Regions from separate parts of the Actinoplanes sp. NPDC051859 genome, predicted to be linked through region 1. Evidence: riboswitches for the same ligand, from Rfam matches in the RefSeq annotation. Region 1 holds a riboswitch; each other region holds the start of a gene.
The links. A riboswitch is a leader RNA that binds a small molecule or an ion and turns the genes downstream of it on or off. The one in region 1 is predicted to bind cyclic di-AMP.

Region 1 (5,107 bases):
AGTAACTGCTGGTCAGGCGTTTTTTCGGGTCATGCGGCGCCCGCTGCGGCGAGCCGCTCGTTCCGGAGCCGGTCGGCCCAGGTGTCGTCGAGCGGTTGAAGACTATCCGCGCCGGTCGCCCAACGCAGTAGCAGATCGGCTATCGCTGGGTTGCGAGCGAGCGCCGGGCCGTGGGCGTACGTGCCGAGGATCTTCCCGGCCCAGGCACCCTCGGTCTGCCCGTCGTTGCCGATGCCGGCGGTGACCCGGGCCAGTGGCGTGGCGCCGGGGCCGAGGCGGGTGCGGCCGCCGTGGTTCTCGAAGCCGGTCAGCGGGGGCAGGCCGAGCCGCGGGTCGATGTCGCCGCGGACCTCGCCGACCGCCCGGGTCTCGCCCCGGTCGGAGGTGATGTCCAGCAGGCCGAGCCCGGCGCAGGTGGCGCCCTTGGCCGAGAACGAGTGGCCGAAGATCTGGTAACCGGCGCAGATCGTCAACACGGCAGCGCCCCGGGCGACCGCGCGGTGCATGCCGCCGTCAGCGATCAACCGCTGGGCAGCCAACGCCTGCGGGCCGTCCTCGCCGCCACCGATGAGATAGATGTCCGCGGAGTCGGGCATCGGCTGGTCGGAGCGCACCTGATAGGTCTCCACCGGGATCCCGCGCAGCTGGGCCCGGCGCGCCAGGATCAGCATGTTGCCCCGGTCGCCGTACGTGGACAGCAGGTCGGGGTAGATCCACACGATGCGCAGGTGCTCAGTTGACACGGTCTAGCTCCGCTCGGATGTCCTGGAAGGCCGTGTAGTTGGCGATTACTTCGAGGCGGCCCGGCGGTGTGGCGCGGAGTGCCTCGTCGAAGGTTCTAACGTGCCGGAACGGCACTTCGTTCACTTCCAGCCGCACCGCGAGGTCGTACGCCCGGTCCCCGGTGATCAGGACGGGCCGTCCCCGCAGCGGCGCGAAGTCGACGTCGTAGAGCCAGGAGGTGTCGAAGCCGTCGGGGTCGCGCGCGTTGATGGAGAGCAGCGTCGGTGCGACCTCGGCCATGTCGAACGCCTCGAGCCAACTGGCCGGGTTCTTCGCCAGCAGCAGACGGATGTTGCGCCCGTCCCGGTCGACCTGGGCGTAGCGGCCGGCCACCGAGGCCACGGTCGCGAGGCGGGGGACTGCTTCGATCGGGCGTACGCCGAACTCGGCGGCCAGGGCCAGCGCGGTGGCCGCGTTGCCGAGGTTGACCTGACCGGGGAGCTGGAGCTTGACCAGGTGCCAGTCGCCCTTGGGGTCGAGGACGCCCTCGTCCTCGACCGTCCACTGCGCCTGCGGGCGACGCAGCGCGCATCCGGTGCACCACCAGTCGCCGTGCGCGCGTTTGATCGGCGCGCCGCACTCGGGACAGACCCAGGAGTCGTCGGTCCACCGCTGCCCGGCGCTGAACCAGACGACGTGCTGGGCGCCGACGGCTGCCCAGACGACCATCGGATCGTCGGCGTTGGCGACCACGTGCACGTCCGGGTGGCCGGCGAGGGCGGTGCGCCACAGCTGCGCCATCATCGCCACCTCCTTGGCCCGGTCGAGTTGGTCGCGGGAGAGGTTGAGCAGAGCGACGACCCGCGGATTGGTGTCGTCGATCACCTTGGCGAGGTAGTGCTCGTCCACTTCGAGGACGGCGAACGGGGTGGCCCCGGCCTTCGCGAGCGCCGAAGTGTGCCCCGTGGGCATGTTGGCGCCGAAGGAGTTGGTGGCGACCGGGCCGAGGACGCCGAGTGCCGCAGCGGCGAATCGGGTCGTCGTGGTCTTGCCGTTGGTGCCGGACACGAGCGCGATGGCCCGCCCGGCAGCCAGGTTGCGCAGCAGGTCAGGGTCGATCTTGAGACCGATCCACCCGCCGATCACCGAGCCGTCGCCGCGTCCCGCGGCCCGCGAGAGGGCCGCCGCCGTGCGCGATACCGAAGTCGCGACCTTGGCCCGCAAGGGCATTTTCCCGTCCGTCACGGCTGCGAGGGTACCGGAAACGGACACTACGTCGAGTGGCGGCGAGTGCGGTGCCGCTCTGTCGCCGTGCGTTTGGCCGAATGGCCGAGCCGGGATGTGCGTCCGGAGTGGTGTTTCCCCCGGTCGAGGGGTGTGAGATGGCTTTCGCCCGACATTGCCCCCATCCATGATCAGACGCGCCATCAAAAAATTTGTGTTCTGTTTCACCCGTAACTTTGGACAGTGAGTAGTCGCATGAACACATGACGTGGCGGCATTTGTCACGAGGAGATCTCAAACCGGACACCGTCCATTGTGCCAATTACGGGGAGTGACATTGAGAGGGCTCGCAGTGGATCGAGAAATCCGGTAGCAAGGACGGGCCGGTGAGCATCCGCCCACCGCTCGCACCGCCCGGATCACGCCGAGCCCTGCCCCGGTCCGGACGGTTCGACCACGAGGAAAGCGAACAACCATAAAGGCATACGGGGGCAGGGACGGGGGACCCATTTCCGGTCCGCTCCGGGTCGCAAGACCCGGCGGACCTCGGGGTGAAGTCGCCACCTGGCGACCGGGCACACCTTCCCGCCCGAACCCGACAGCTAACCTCGCAGGCGTGCCGGAGGGAATCTTCTACCGTGCACGAACGCAGTTCGAGCCGGGGCCGCCGCATGTCTGCCGGCACCGGAACCGTCGCACTGTCCCTGGGCCTGTGTCTCTGCGCCGGCCAGCTGATCGCCACGCCGGCGGCCTCCGCGGCCGCCGTCACCCCGATCACCGCCGTGGCTGCCGCGGCCAAAGCCAAGCCCAAGGTGTCCGCGTCCTACAGCGCCCGCTCGGTCAAGCGGGGCGGGAAGATCGCGATCACCATGACGCTGATCGACCCCAAGACCGGTAAGAAGTCGGTCAGCGGTTGGGTCCGGCTCCAGACCAAGGTCAACGGCAAGTGGAAGACCTGGGACCGCAAGCGCGCCAACGCCGGCACCGTGAAGTTCACCGACAAGCCCGGCGCCACGGCCTACTTCCGCACCTCCTTCGAGGGTGCTGTCGGCGCCACGCCGTACGCCGCGGTGGCGTCCACGCCGGTCAAGATCACGGTCAAGAGCAGCAGCGGTGAGCGCATCCTCGCCGAGGCGAAGAAGCACCGCGGGGCTGGTTACAGCTTCGGCGCCTCGGGCCCCAACCGCTTCGACTGCTCGGGCTACACCAAGTACGTCTACAAGAAGGCGATCGGCAAGAAGCTGCCGCACAGCGCCAACTCGCAGCAGCACTACGGCAAGGCCGTCAGCAAGTCGAACAAGAAGGTGGGCGACCTGCTCATCTTCCGCAACGGCTCGCACGGCTACCACGCCGGCATCTACGCGGGCGGCGGCTACATGTACGACTCGCCCAAGCCGGGTGCATCGGTCGGCAAGCACAAGATCTGGAGCAACAGCTACGTCGTACGCCGCCTCGCGGCCTGACGTTCGCGCAGTTAAGCAGTGCAGTAAGGCAACTTTCGGTGGGGCCGTGACCCGGTTCGGGTCACGGCCCCACCGTCGTCTCCGCCGCCTGCCTGGCGTCCGACTGCTCGGGGAGTCGGGGAGCCCTCCACTTCGCGCCACAAGATCCCTCCACTTCTCTCCCCGAGCGGGTCGCAGGCGAGCAAAAGGTCCCGTTTTCTCCGGAGTTTTCTGCCCGACTGGGCGGCTTGTCGGAAAGTGGACCATGATCGGAAGGGCTTTCCCCTCCACTGCCGCTCCACCGCTTCTGACGTGCGCATTCATCCGCGAATCCGGTTCGCAGACGCGTCGATTCTGGTTGCGAGTGGAGGGAAGTGGAGTAAGGTGGAGCGCAGTGGCAGGCCGGAAGCAGGACCTGCCGGCCCGAGTGAACCGGCAGACCGCACCGCACCAACGGAGCGGCGCCACAGGGCAGGGGGGTTGGGCCGATGTTCCTCGGCACACACACCCCGCGCCTGGACGACAAGGGTCGGCTCATCCTTCCGGCGAAGTTTCGGGACGAGCTGGCGGGAGGTGTCGTGATCACCAAGGGGCAGGAGCGCTGTCTGTACGTGTTCCCGATGCCGGAATTCCAGCGGATCGCGGGGCAGCTGCGCGACCAACCGGTCACCAACAAGGCCGCCCGGGCCTACAGCCGGGTGTTCTTCGCCAGCGCGCACGACGAGATTCCCGACAAGCAGGGCCGGGTCACCATCCCGGCGCACCTGCGGGAATATGCGGCTCTCGACCGCGAGCTGGTGGTGATCGGCGCAAGCACACGCGTGGAGATCTGGGACAAACAGTCCTGGGAGCAGTACCTCACGGCGAGCGAGGACGACTTCGCCGATATCGAGGAGGGGGTGCTGCCCGGCGGACTGTAGGCGTGGCACCTGTCGGCCGCCGAGGTGGTCCGGACGTCGCTGCCGCCGTACTGCGAGATCTCCAGCCGCTCCCGCTCCTGGCGCCTCTTCCCCGGTGCCAGGCGTGTGTCCGGTGGGGCGCGCCCGATGGCAACGGGCACGAGCGGATGGGGATCTGGCGGTACGGAAGACGGTCGGGCACCGATCGGGAACAAACGGTCGCGGGGCGCGCGAGGAAAGAGCGGGGCAATGGGAGTCGACATGGGGGAGCATCGCGGCACGCATGTGCCGGTGCTGCTCGAACGCTGCCTCGAGCTGCTCGCTCCCGCGCTCAACGGTCCGAGTTCCGTCGGTGGTCCTGGCTCCAGCTCTCCAGGTGAGTCGAGCGCGCACGGTGGTTCGGGTTCTTCGGGATCCGCTGTGGTGCACGTCGACTTCACCTTGGGACTGGGCGGGCACGCTGAGGCCGTGCTCGAACGGCACCCGGACGTGGTTCTGGTGGGACTCGACCGGGACCAGGAGGCGCTAGCGCACTCCCGGCACCGGCTCGAACGCTTTGCGGGTCGGACGCATCTGGTCCACGCCGTGTACGACGAGTTGCCGGCGGTCCTCGCGGATCTCGGCTACCCGGAGTACCACAGTGGACTGTTTGACCTGGGTGTGTCCTCGTTGCAGCTGGACGAGGCGGATCGCGGCTTTGCGTACGCCAGGGACGCACCGCTGGACATGCGCATGGACCAGTCGCGGGGGATCACCGCGGAGGAGGTCGTCAACGGATACGAGCCGGGCGAGCTCGTCCGGATCCTGCGGGTGTACGGC
Region 2 (5,107 bases), on a different contig from region 1:
GAGCGCGCCTTGATCGGGCGAAGTGGCGGCGGTCGCCGGCATGGTGCGGCGCGACGCCGAACGCCGCTCGGTGCTCCGTTCCGGGGCAGACATTTGCCCGATATTGCCATGCGAGTCCGGAAACACGAAAGTGGTGTCCACTAACGGGTGCCGTCCACGGGCGTAACCGTCTGCGCCGATGCGCGGTGTTCTAAGAATGTGCCCGGCGGGGCCGCCAGCGTGTCTTCACGCTCGTCCGAGTCGGCCAGGATCGCCTCCGCCTGGGCCCGCGGGTCGGCGCTGCCTGCGGCGCGTTCCTCTGGCAGCAGGTCAGCGGCGCGCCGTTGCACCCGATCGTCAGTCATGCTTCGAGCGGTACCCGAGAATTGCGGCCGCAAAAACGATGCGGGTAAGGAATCCCGGACGGCGGATGCCGAAATCCGACACCAAACGCGAACGGCGCCCACGCGGGACGCCGCCACATATTCCGGCTGGCAGATAGAAAAAGCCGCCCCCGGCACGGGGCCGAGGGCGGCGGAAGAAGGATGCCGGTGTGCAGGTCGCCTCGCGGCGGAAGGCTCAACGCGGCTCCAGCCGAACGGTATTCCGCGAAGGCTAAGGGTGAGGCCCGGGGACACTGGGCACACCGGCATCTGGTCCTAACCTTCGACCGGCCGCGGCGATTCCTGAAGGCTATGTGACCTGGACCACAGTGAAAGCGGCTGGGTCAGGCGTCGCCGGCAGCTTCCTTGGCGGCCGAGTAAGCCATTTGCAGAAAATCTGAAGCAGCCGTCGCGGTGAACACCGTGGCAGCGAGCCGGGTGAGCTTCGGGGCGAAGACCAGACCGCTGGTCAGGCCGGTAGCGATCCAGACGGCCAGGCAGAACGGACAACTGACCAACTCGCCCAGCGAGTGCCGGATGCTGCTGCCCTGGTCGCGTACCTCCTCGTTGACCTCGCCGCTGCCGCCTGGTTCGGCGTACCGCGTGAAGGGCGCGCGCAGCGGGCTGGTGATCGAGTCCTTGGCGATCAGGCGGCTCAGCTTGTGCGTGGCGATCGAGATCAACACGATGTCGGCGACCGCCGGCCGCTCCGGCACCGGGCGGCCGGTGACCTTCGCCGCGACGCCGAGAGTGCCCGCCAGGATGCCGAATGCGCCCATCATCGCCGCATATCCATCCAGCGGGCGGTGCTCGTGGGGGGCGTACTGCCGACGCAGGTTGTCGAGCCGGGCGCGCACCGAGGAGGTCATCCGGTTCCTCTCAGAAGTCCTGGGTCAGCCGGTGCGGATCGACCTCGCGGCCTGGATGCCGGGCCAGATACTCGGTCTCCAGCTCCGCCGTACGGCGTAAGTGGTTGGCAAGTGCGGCCTCGGGACCGTGTCGCAGGGTCGCTAGCCGGGTGCGGTGCAGACTGCCGAGCTCGCGGATCAGGTCGTCGTCGGCGAGCCCTGCCGGGTCGATGCCCTGCTCGGTGCCGACGCGGTCGCCGACCTCGGAGTCACTCATGATCTCTCCCTCTCTCGGTGCTTGCAGGGTTGCCCGTGCGCCTGATCGCCAAACCCGGCGGTAGCACCTTCAGGGCCCGACGAAACCTGCCGGTACCCTCGACGCATGAGAGCGCTGTGGACCCCGGCGTGGATTGCGCGCCACGTGGTCGCGCTCGTGCTCATCGTCGGTTTCCTGGGCCTGGGCTGGTGGCAGTTCACCCGGGCCAGCGGGGGGAACAAGCTCAGCTGGGGTTACACCTTTGAGTGGCCGCTTTTCGCGTTATTCGTCGGCTTTTTATGGTTCCGCGAAGTGCAGCAGGAATTGAAGACCCGAAACCCCGCTTCTTCGCGTACGGAAGAAGAAAGCGCGACTCCCGACCCGGCCGCACCAGTGACGGTGCGTCGTCCGGTGCGCGCCGTGAGCAGGCAAGCTGTTGCCGCTGCCGACCCCGAGCTCGAGGCCTACAACGACTATCTCGCCTGGCTCGGCGCCCACCCCGGGGCCCGGCCGAGCGACTACCCCGGACCCAAGAGCGGCATCAAGTAAGAAGGACGTGGATCGTGCAGGGAGCCCTCACCCGCTACCGGATCATCGCCTGGATCGTCGGCGTGGTCCTCGTCGTGCTCATGTTGGTGGCCATGCCGATGAAATACATCGGCCACGACGGGAGCCTGGTAGCCGCGGTCAGCCCGGTCCACGGCTTTCTCTACATGCTCTACCTGGTTGCCACGTTCGATCTGAGCCGGCGGGTGGGCTGGGCGCCCAAGCGGATGCTGCTCGTGATGCTCGCCGGCACCATCCCCGTGTTTTCCTTCTGGGCCGAGCACATTGTCACCCGCAGGTGGGTTGCGCCGGCGGTCGCCGCCGAGCCTGTGTTGGCGGAGAAATAGCGAAAGTAACGCTGCGAATCGGCGGGATAGCGTTCAGTTATTCGGAACATTCCGAAATTCGTGATGATTGGCGCAGGTCACTCCCCCGCCTCTTGTGTTAATCCGGATCGCCGATAAGTTGATGCGGTTGGTCCGGTCCGCAGCCACAAACCCGCCCGTGGCGCCGGCCATCGCCGCCGAGTCCTCGACGGTGGAAGCGATGTTCCCGATCCCCCCGGAACCCTCGCGACCGCCACGAAGAACCGGGGAACCACCGAGAACCTGGGGTGAATCCGCGTTCGCGCGGTAGGGCCTTCTTCCCGCCCGAATCCGTCAGCTAACCCGGTAGGCGGCACAGCGGAAGAAAGGCCACGTTCCGTTGCCACACGCCCGCACGAGGCTTCGCGCTCTGGTGGTCGCCGCCCTGGCGATCGCGGTCACCAGCACCGTCGCCCCGGCCCCCGCGCACGCGGCGCCCTCCAAGAACGAACTCACCAAGAAGATCGAAAAGGCGTCCCACCAGCTCGAGGACGTTGTCGAGTCGTACAACAAGATGCGGATCAGCCTGAAGAAGACGAAGGCCGAGGAAGTGAAGCTCGCCGCGTCACTCAAGCCCGCGAAGGAAGCCCTGCAGGTCGCCGGTACGCAGATGTCGGCAATCGCCGCGTCGGCGTACAAGACCGGCAAGATGGGCACCATGAACGTCATGCTCGAGGGCGGCGATGCCCTGATGGATCGCATGTCCATTCTCGAGCAGTTGTCCCGCAGCCGGCAGCGCGACATCAGCAACTACACGGCTACGACGCAGACCTTCAGCGATCGTCAGGCCGCGCTGAAGACGACGCAGGACAAGCAAGCGGCGGAAATCAAAGAGCTCGCCGCGCGCAAGAAGAAGATCGAAGGCGATCTCGACAAGCTGTACGAGATGCGCACCGCGGCCTACGGCACTGCCACGAACGCCGGCTCGGCGTACACGGGCAAGGTGCCGTCGGTCTCCGGTAAGGCGGGCGTGGCGGTGAGCTTCGCCTTCGCCCAGATCGGCAAGCCGTACGTGTTCGGCGCCGGCGGTCCCGGCTCGTACGACTGCTCGGGCCTAACCTCGGCAGCCTGGGGTGCGGCCGGCAGGGGGATGTCGCACAACGCCGCCGCGCAGTTCAGCGAGACCAGCCGAGTCAGCAGAGCCCAGCTCCAGCCGGGCGACCTGGTGTTCTACCGCGGTCTCGCGCACGTCGGCATCTATGTCGGCGGCAACCAGATCATCCACGCCTCGGTGCCCGGCGAGCCGGTCAGCAAGGTGTCGATCGACATCATGCCGCCGTACGGCTTCGGACGACCCTGATTCATCGGGCGTCATCTTTCACCGGCGTCAACGCGAAGGCCGGCGTTCCCTTCGGGGAGTGCCGGCCTTCCGCGTGTGGCGGCGAGGAAGGTCGGCGGAGTGCCGGCCTTCGCGTATGGCGGCGAGGAAGGTCGGCGGAGTGCCGGCCTTTCGCATGACAAGAGTGGGGGCAGGCGTCGGTTGACGTCACAACGCGGAAGGCCGGCGCCCCCTGCGGGGCACCGGCCTTCGACGTTCGCGCTTGCGATGCTTACGCGGCCTGGAGGCCCTCGGCGCGGGCCAGCTCGCGGAGGCGACCCAGCGCCTGAATCTCGAGCTGGCGGATGCGCTCCCGGGACAGCGAGAAGCGCGAGGCCACCTCGGTCAGCGAGTGCTCCCGGCCGTCCTCGAGGCCGTAGCGGGCCCGCATGATGCCGGCCGACCGGTCATCGAGGTGGTTGAGCAGTCCCTCGATGCGCTGCCGCTCGAGGGCGGTCAGCACGATCTCCTCCGGCGACGGGGCGTCGCTGTCGGCGACCAGGTCGCCGAGGTTGGTGTCACCGTCGTCACCGACCGGGGTGTCCAGGGATACGGTGTCCTGGGCCCAGCGGGTGAGCTCGGTCACGCGTTCCACCGTCACGCCCAGGGCGGCAGCGACCTGCGCCGGCTCCGGGTCGGCGCCGAGCTCGCGAACGAGCTGGCGGGTGACGTTGCGCATCCGGTTGACGTCTTCGACGAGGTGCACGGGCAGGCGCACGGTGCGCTCCTGCTGCGCGATCGCCCGGCTGATGGCCTGACGGATCCACCACGTCGCGTACGTCGAGAACTTGTAGCCGCGCTCGTAGTCGAACTTCTCCACGGCGCGGACCAGGCCGGTGTTGCCCTCCTGGATGAGGTCGAGCATCGGCATGCCCGAGCGCACGTACCGGCGTGCGATCGAGACGACCAGGCGCAGGTTGGCCCGGATGAACAGGTCCTTGGCCCGGCTGCCTTCGGCGACGAGTCGTTCCAGTTCTTCCCGGCTTACGCCGCGACGGACTTCACCGCTCTCGAGCAGGTGCTCGGCATAGAGGCCGGCCTCGATTGCCTTGGAGAGGTCGACCTCCCTGGCGGCGTCCAGAAGCGGCGTCCGGGAGATCTCGTGCAGGTAGACGCCGACGAGGTCGCGCTCCTCGGCGACTTCGTCCGTCCGCATCACGGTGTTCTTCTCCACGTTGCCCACGGTCCCCTCATTGCCTTCACTAACCCTGTTACGGGCAATTCCTGCGTCCATCGGCCCTCCCCGTAACGTCCGCAGTTCGTGCATTGCGGTACTGGCACCTCACACAACAAGTGGCGCCCTGTACTGATTCCGGCTGGTGAGTCGAAAGTGACACGAATGCCTGAGCGCCAGCTGAGAGCCGGTTGGACACTTACTGAAGAGGGCTCTCTCGGAAGGCATTCGGAGCCGA
Region 3 (5,107 bases), on a different contig from region 1:
GACCGATCAGGACGGAGTGCCACCCCATGCCCGAGACGGCGGTCGCCGATGCCGACACCGGTCTGGAGTTGCGAGAGCTGGCCCGCCGGCACGGCCTAGCGGCGGCGGGCAAGCTGCCCAGCCTGCCGGCCTACGCCCGGCTGCTGTGGTCGTACCGGCACTTCATCGCGTCGTACGCCAACGCCAAGGTCACGTCGTCGCTGGGCAAGACCCGGCTCGGCATGGTGTGGCAGGTGTTGACGCCGCTGATCAACGCGGCCGTCTACTACGTGATCTTCGGGCTGGTGCTCGAACAGGCCCGGGGGATGGACAACTACAAGTTCATCCCGTACCTGTGCACCGGGGTCTTCGTCTTCCAGTTCACCCAGTCGGTGGTGCAGACGGGCATCCAGTCGATCAGCGGCAACCTCGGCCTCATCCGGGCGCTGCACTTCCCTCGGGCGAGCCTGCCACTCGCGATCACGATGGTCGAGATCCGCAACATGATCGCCTCGATCACCGTGCTGATGCTGATCGTGCTCGGCTTCCAGGAGCCGCTCACCCTCCAGTGGCTGCTGATCCTGCCGATCTTCCTGCTCCAGTCGATCTTCAACGCCGGCCTCGCCATGGCCCTGGCCCGGCTGGGCTCCAAGGCCGCCGACTTCAAGCAGCTCGTGCCGTTCATCATGCGGATCTGGCTCTACGGCTCCGCGGTGCTCTACCCGGTGAGCAAGTTCGAGGAGCTCACCGGCGGCTGGAAGCTCGCCATCGTCGAGGCCAACCCGCTGCTCGTCTACATCGAGCTGATGCGCCACGCCCTGATGGAGGACGTGAAGCTCGCCGCACCCGCCCCGGTGCTGTGGCTCGAAGCGATCGGTTGGGCACTGGTCGTGGGGCTCGGCGGCTTCGTCTACTTCTGGCGCGGAGAGAAGGGCTACGGCCGTGGCTGACCAGCGCGAACCCACCGTGGTCGTGGACGACGCCCACGTCGTCTACCGGGTGCACCAGGCTGCCGCCGCGGGCACGCACAGCCCGCTGGCCAGCTTCAAGCGGCTCGTCACCGGCACCCGGCCGGGCACGCAACGGGAGGTGCACGCAATCAAGGGCGTGAGCTTCGTCGCGTACAAGGGCGAGGCGATCGGCCTGATCGGCACCAACGGCTCCGGCAAGTCGACCCTGCTGCGGGCGATCGCCGGGCTGCTGCCGGTCGAGAAGGGTGCGATCTACGCGGCCGGCCAGCCCTCGCTGCTGGGCGTCAACGCGGCCCTGATGAACGACCTGCCCGGCGAACGCAACGTGGTGCTCGGCTGCCTGGCCATGGGCATGAGCCCGGACCAGGTGAAGGCCCAGACGCAGGAGATCATCGACTTCTCCGGCATCAACGAACGCGGCGACTTCAGCTCGCTGCCGATGCGGACGTACTCCTCCGGCATGGCCGCCCGGCTGCGCTTTTCCATCGCGGCGGCCAAGAAGCACGACGTGCTGTTGATCGATGAGGCGCTAGCCACCGGCGACGCGAAGTTCCGCAAGCGCAGCGAGCAGCGGGTGCGCGAACTGCGCGCCGAGGCAGGCACGGTCTTCCTGGTCAGCCACAGCGAGCAGTCGATCCGGGACACCTGCGAGCGGTGCATCTGGCTCGAGTCGGGCGAAATCCGCGGCGACGGCCCCACCTCGGAAGTGCTCAAGGAATACGAGGCGTACACCAAGCGGTAAGAAAAGGGCGGCCCGCGGGCCGCCCTTTCCGTCAGTCCCGCGTCAACGCATCGACAGATGCACGTGGTTGGTGTGATCGCTGCTCGGATCACCGTTGCCCCGTGTGTACGCCTGCCAGCCACTGCCCGGCAGCCAGATCTGCTTGAACCAGATCACGTACAGCACGCCCAGCCGATCGGCGTTGTTGACGAAGTACGTCGCCAGACTGTCGCCGTAGCTGCGGCTCTTGCCGGTGGCGACGCCGCCGAAGCCCTTCTCGTCCGCGGCGAAGTCGCAAGCCTTGCCGCGCGGATGCTCACCGCCGTCCTCCTCGGGGCGGTAGCACGACACGAAATGGGTGAAGCCGTCTTTTTTCGCCTCGTTCATGGCGTGCAGGGTGCGGGGCGAGATGCACCCGTTTGTCGTGGGGTCGTCCACGCTGCATCCCTCATCCGGCAGCCCACCGTTGGCGGTCCGCTGCACAGCGCCGGCCTCGGCACTGCTGCCGCTGAATCCACCGGTGCCACCGGCCGGCGCACCGACCGCCGCCAGCGCGTCCTGGGCCTGCTTCTTGCGCTTGGCCATGACGGTGACCTGCTTCTGCTGGTCGCCGATTTCCTGGCCGATCGCGACCTTGGCCTGCTCCTGCTTGGTGCGGGTGTCGGTCAGGTCCCGGATCGTGTGTTCCTGCTTGATCGCGACGGTCTCGAGTGTCGAGACGCGGTCCAGCATGCCGCCCGGAGTGCCAGCCGACAGCAGGGCGCTCATCGGTCCCAGCCGGCCGGTCCGGTACGACTGCCGGACGACGTCGTTGAGCGCGACTTTCTTGGGGCCGAGTTCGGCGTCGAGCTGTTTGAGGCTCGCGGTCAGCGCGGCCTCACGCTTCTTCGACTGGGCCAGCTTCTCCTTTGCTTCGACGAAGCCCTTGGAGGCGTCCTCGAGCTTGGTGCGCAGGGACTTGGAGCCACCTTCACTGCCCGGTGCGGCGAGCGGCGGGGGCGCGGCGGTGGCCGCGCCGGGGGCGGCGAGCGCCAGCCCCGAGGTGGCGACGAGGACCGCGAGCACGGTCGCCAATCGTCGCCGGAGCGGGTCGTGCCTCACGTACTTTCCTTCCGTCGGCCGCCGACCGGGTTAGCTGACGGGTTCGGGACGGAAGCGATCCCTACCGCTGCACGCAGCGGATTCACCCCATTACGTAGTGGGTCCCCGGCTCGCCTTTCGGCGATTAAGCGGCGGCTCCGTGATGGAACCGTGACGAAGACTACCCACGCTTTGTCAATATTGACAGGTGTCGCACCAAGCGCATTTATCCGACCACGGACGGTAAGAATGCGAGCGAGAGTGCAACGACTCACATTGATCTCGTGACACGGGCTTGACCAGCGGCAACCCATCGAGAAGTGACGCAAAGTCGTTGCGCGGTAACGCTTTTCCCGACCGCTCGGGCACTGATTCGAGGGCCGTCGTCAGGTAAGCTTTCCGCCGGTCACTGCCCGGAAGGCACTGCCCCCAAGGTGCCGGCCGACCACCGCTTAATCGCCGAAAGGCGAGCCGGGGACCCATCGCACCATGGGGTGAATCCGCCGAACCCGCGCGGTAGGGATCGCTTCCGTCCCGAACCCGTCAGCTAACCCGGTAGGCGGCAACACGGAAGGAAACTGCATGACGGCAAGACCCCGCCGGTGGCTGACGCTGGCCCTGGCACCACTCGTCGCGATCACCATGATCGTGACCCCGGCCGCCCCCGCGGCCGCGGCGCCCGGCGGTGGAAGCACGGCGACCCCGGACGACGGCGACGACAACCCGCTGCTCAACGACGTGCTCGACAGCACCGGCCGGCGCTTTCTGGCCGCCAAGGCCGCGGTCGAGAAATCGACCAAGGCCCAGGCCAACCTGGCCGTTCAGGTGAAGAACGCGGAAACTCAACGGGACAAACTGCGGCCCCAGGTGGGCGCCATCGCGTCCCAGCAATACCGCACCGGCGGCCTGTCGACACTGGGCTTCCTGCTCAACACCCGCACGCCCGGCGGATTCCTGGAGAAGGCGGTCTCGCTCGAGGAGATCAACGCTCTCAACGACGGCAAGCTCCGCCAGCTCACCGCCGCGATCAACCAGGTGGCTACCGCCAAGGCCCGCCTGGACCAGGAACTCAAAGCGCAGCAACAGAACCTGCAGGCGATGAAGAAGCAGAAAGAGTCCGCCGAGAAGGCCCTCAACCTGGTCGGCGGCGAACAGGTCACCGGCGGATTCGTGACCGCCGAGTCCAAGGTGGCCGCGGCTGCGCCGCGCAACGGGGACAACGAGTTCGCCCCCGAGGGCTGCAACGTCGACGATCAAACGACGGGCGGCTGCGTCACTGCCCGGACCATGCACATGTTCAAGGAAGTCAAGAAGGCCGGTTTCGGCCGTTTCGTCGGCTGTTTCCGCCCCGGCGGGCCGTTCGAACACCCCAAGGGCAGAGCCTGCGACTGGTCCCTGCAGAAGAGCGGATTCTCACCCTGGCACAACAGGGACACCCGCGAGTACGGCAACAACCTCATGGCGTTCCTCGTCCGCAACGCCGACCGATTAGGCGTCCTCTACGTCATCTGGAACAAGATGGTGTGGTTCCCGGCCACCGGATGGAGTTCCTATTCCGGCGACAGTGACCATACGGACCACGTACACGTCTCGATGCTGTAGCGAAAGCCCCCGCCTCCCTGGTCTGCACCGGGGAAGCGGGGGCTTCGTCGTGTGTGCCGTAGCTACTTGTTGTTCGCGCGGCGCACCGGCGCCCGACCGGCGGGCTGAGTCGGGGCCGGACCGGTCGGCGCAGCCGGCGGGATCGCCAGCACCACCGGCTTGACCTGGGTAACCGTGACTTCCTTGCCGTGGTGCAGCAGCTCCAGCCGGGCCGAGCCGCCGCCGTTGCGCAGCGAGTAGGTCACCTCTTCTGGCGAGACCTCGACCCGGACCCGCAGCCCCCGCCACAGCAGCGAGAACTCCAGGCTGTTGATCCGGTTTGGCAGCCGCGGCGAGAAGGACAGCTGGCCGTTGTAGTCGCGCATGCCGCCCAGCCCGGCGACCAGGGCGATCCACGAGCCGGCCAACGACGCCACGTGCACGCCGTCCCGCGCATTCTGGTGCAGGTCGTGCAGGTCCATCAGGGCCGCTTCGCCAAGATAGTCGTGCGCCAACTCCAGGTGGCCCACCTCGGCGGCCAACACCGCCTGAATACACGCCGACAACGACGAGTCACGTACGGTCCGCGCCTCGTAGTAGGCGAAGTTGCGGGCCTTCTCCTCCGGGGTGAAGGCGTCACCGCGCACGTACATCGCCATCACCAGGTCGGCCTGCTTGACCACCTGCTTGCGGTAGAGGTCGAAGTACGGGTAGTTCAGCAGCAGCGGGTACGCCTCCGGCGGAGTGTTCTCGAAGTCCCACTCCGCCAGCCGGG

Region 2: another riboswitch for cyclic di-AMP. It lies ahead of ACIA1L_RS10830 (NlpC/P60 family protein); the one in region 1 lies ahead of ACIA1L_RS05875 (C40 family peptidase).
Region 3: another riboswitch for cyclic di-AMP. It lies ahead of ACIA1L_RS18120 (coiled-coil domain-containing protein); the one in region 1 lies ahead of ACIA1L_RS05875 (C40 family peptidase).

The regions. Positions count from the first base shown of each region.
Region 1 is NZ_JBITBX010000002.1:407,134-412,240, forward strand. Features, by position in the region: gene ACIA1L_RS05865 (type 1 glutamine amidotransferase) at 30-743, opposite strand; gene ACIA1L_RS05870 (MurT ligase domain-containing protein) at 733-1,953, opposite strand; cyclic di-AMP (ydaO/yuaA leader) riboswitch at 2,417-2,579, shown strand; gene ACIA1L_RS05875 (C40 family peptidase) at 2,619-3,410, shown strand; gene mraZ (division/cell wall cluster transcriptional repressor MraZ) at 3,878-4,309, shown strand; gene rsmH (16S rRNA (cytosine(1402)-N(4))-methyltransferase RsmH) at 4,538-5,107, shown strand, end outside.
Region 2 is NZ_JBITBX010000003.1:639,529-644,635, reverse strand. Features, by position in the region: gene ACIA1L_RS10855 (hypothetical protein) at 141-344, opposite strand; gene ACIA1L_RS10850 (DUF1360 domain-containing protein) at 707-1,231, opposite strand; gene ACIA1L_RS10845 (DUF6158 family protein) at 1,242-1,487, opposite strand; gene ACIA1L_RS10840 (hypothetical protein) at 1,593-2,015, shown strand; gene ACIA1L_RS10835 (DUF3817 domain-containing protein) at 2,030-2,359, shown strand; cyclic di-AMP (ydaO/yuaA leader) riboswitch at 2,580-2,705, shown strand; gene ACIA1L_RS10830 (NlpC/P60 family protein) at 2,751-3,677, shown strand; gene ACIA1L_RS10825 (RNA polymerase sigma factor RpoD/SigA) at 3,928-4,929, opposite strand.
Region 3 is NZ_JBITBX010000006.1:322,668-327,774, reverse strand. Features, by position in the region: gene ACIA1L_RS18135 (ABC transporter permease) at 27-929, shown strand; gene ACIA1L_RS18130 (ABC transporter ATP-binding protein) at 922-1,692, shown strand; gene ACIA1L_RS18125 (coiled-coil domain-containing protein) at 1,735-2,772, opposite strand; cyclic di-AMP (ydaO/yuaA leader) riboswitch at 2,776-2,913, opposite strand; cyclic di-AMP (ydaO/yuaA leader) riboswitch at 3,191-3,329, shown strand; gene ACIA1L_RS18120 (coiled-coil domain-containing protein) at 3,334-4,353, shown strand; gene ACIA1L_RS18115 (glycoside hydrolase family 65 protein) at 4,416-5,107, opposite strand, start outside.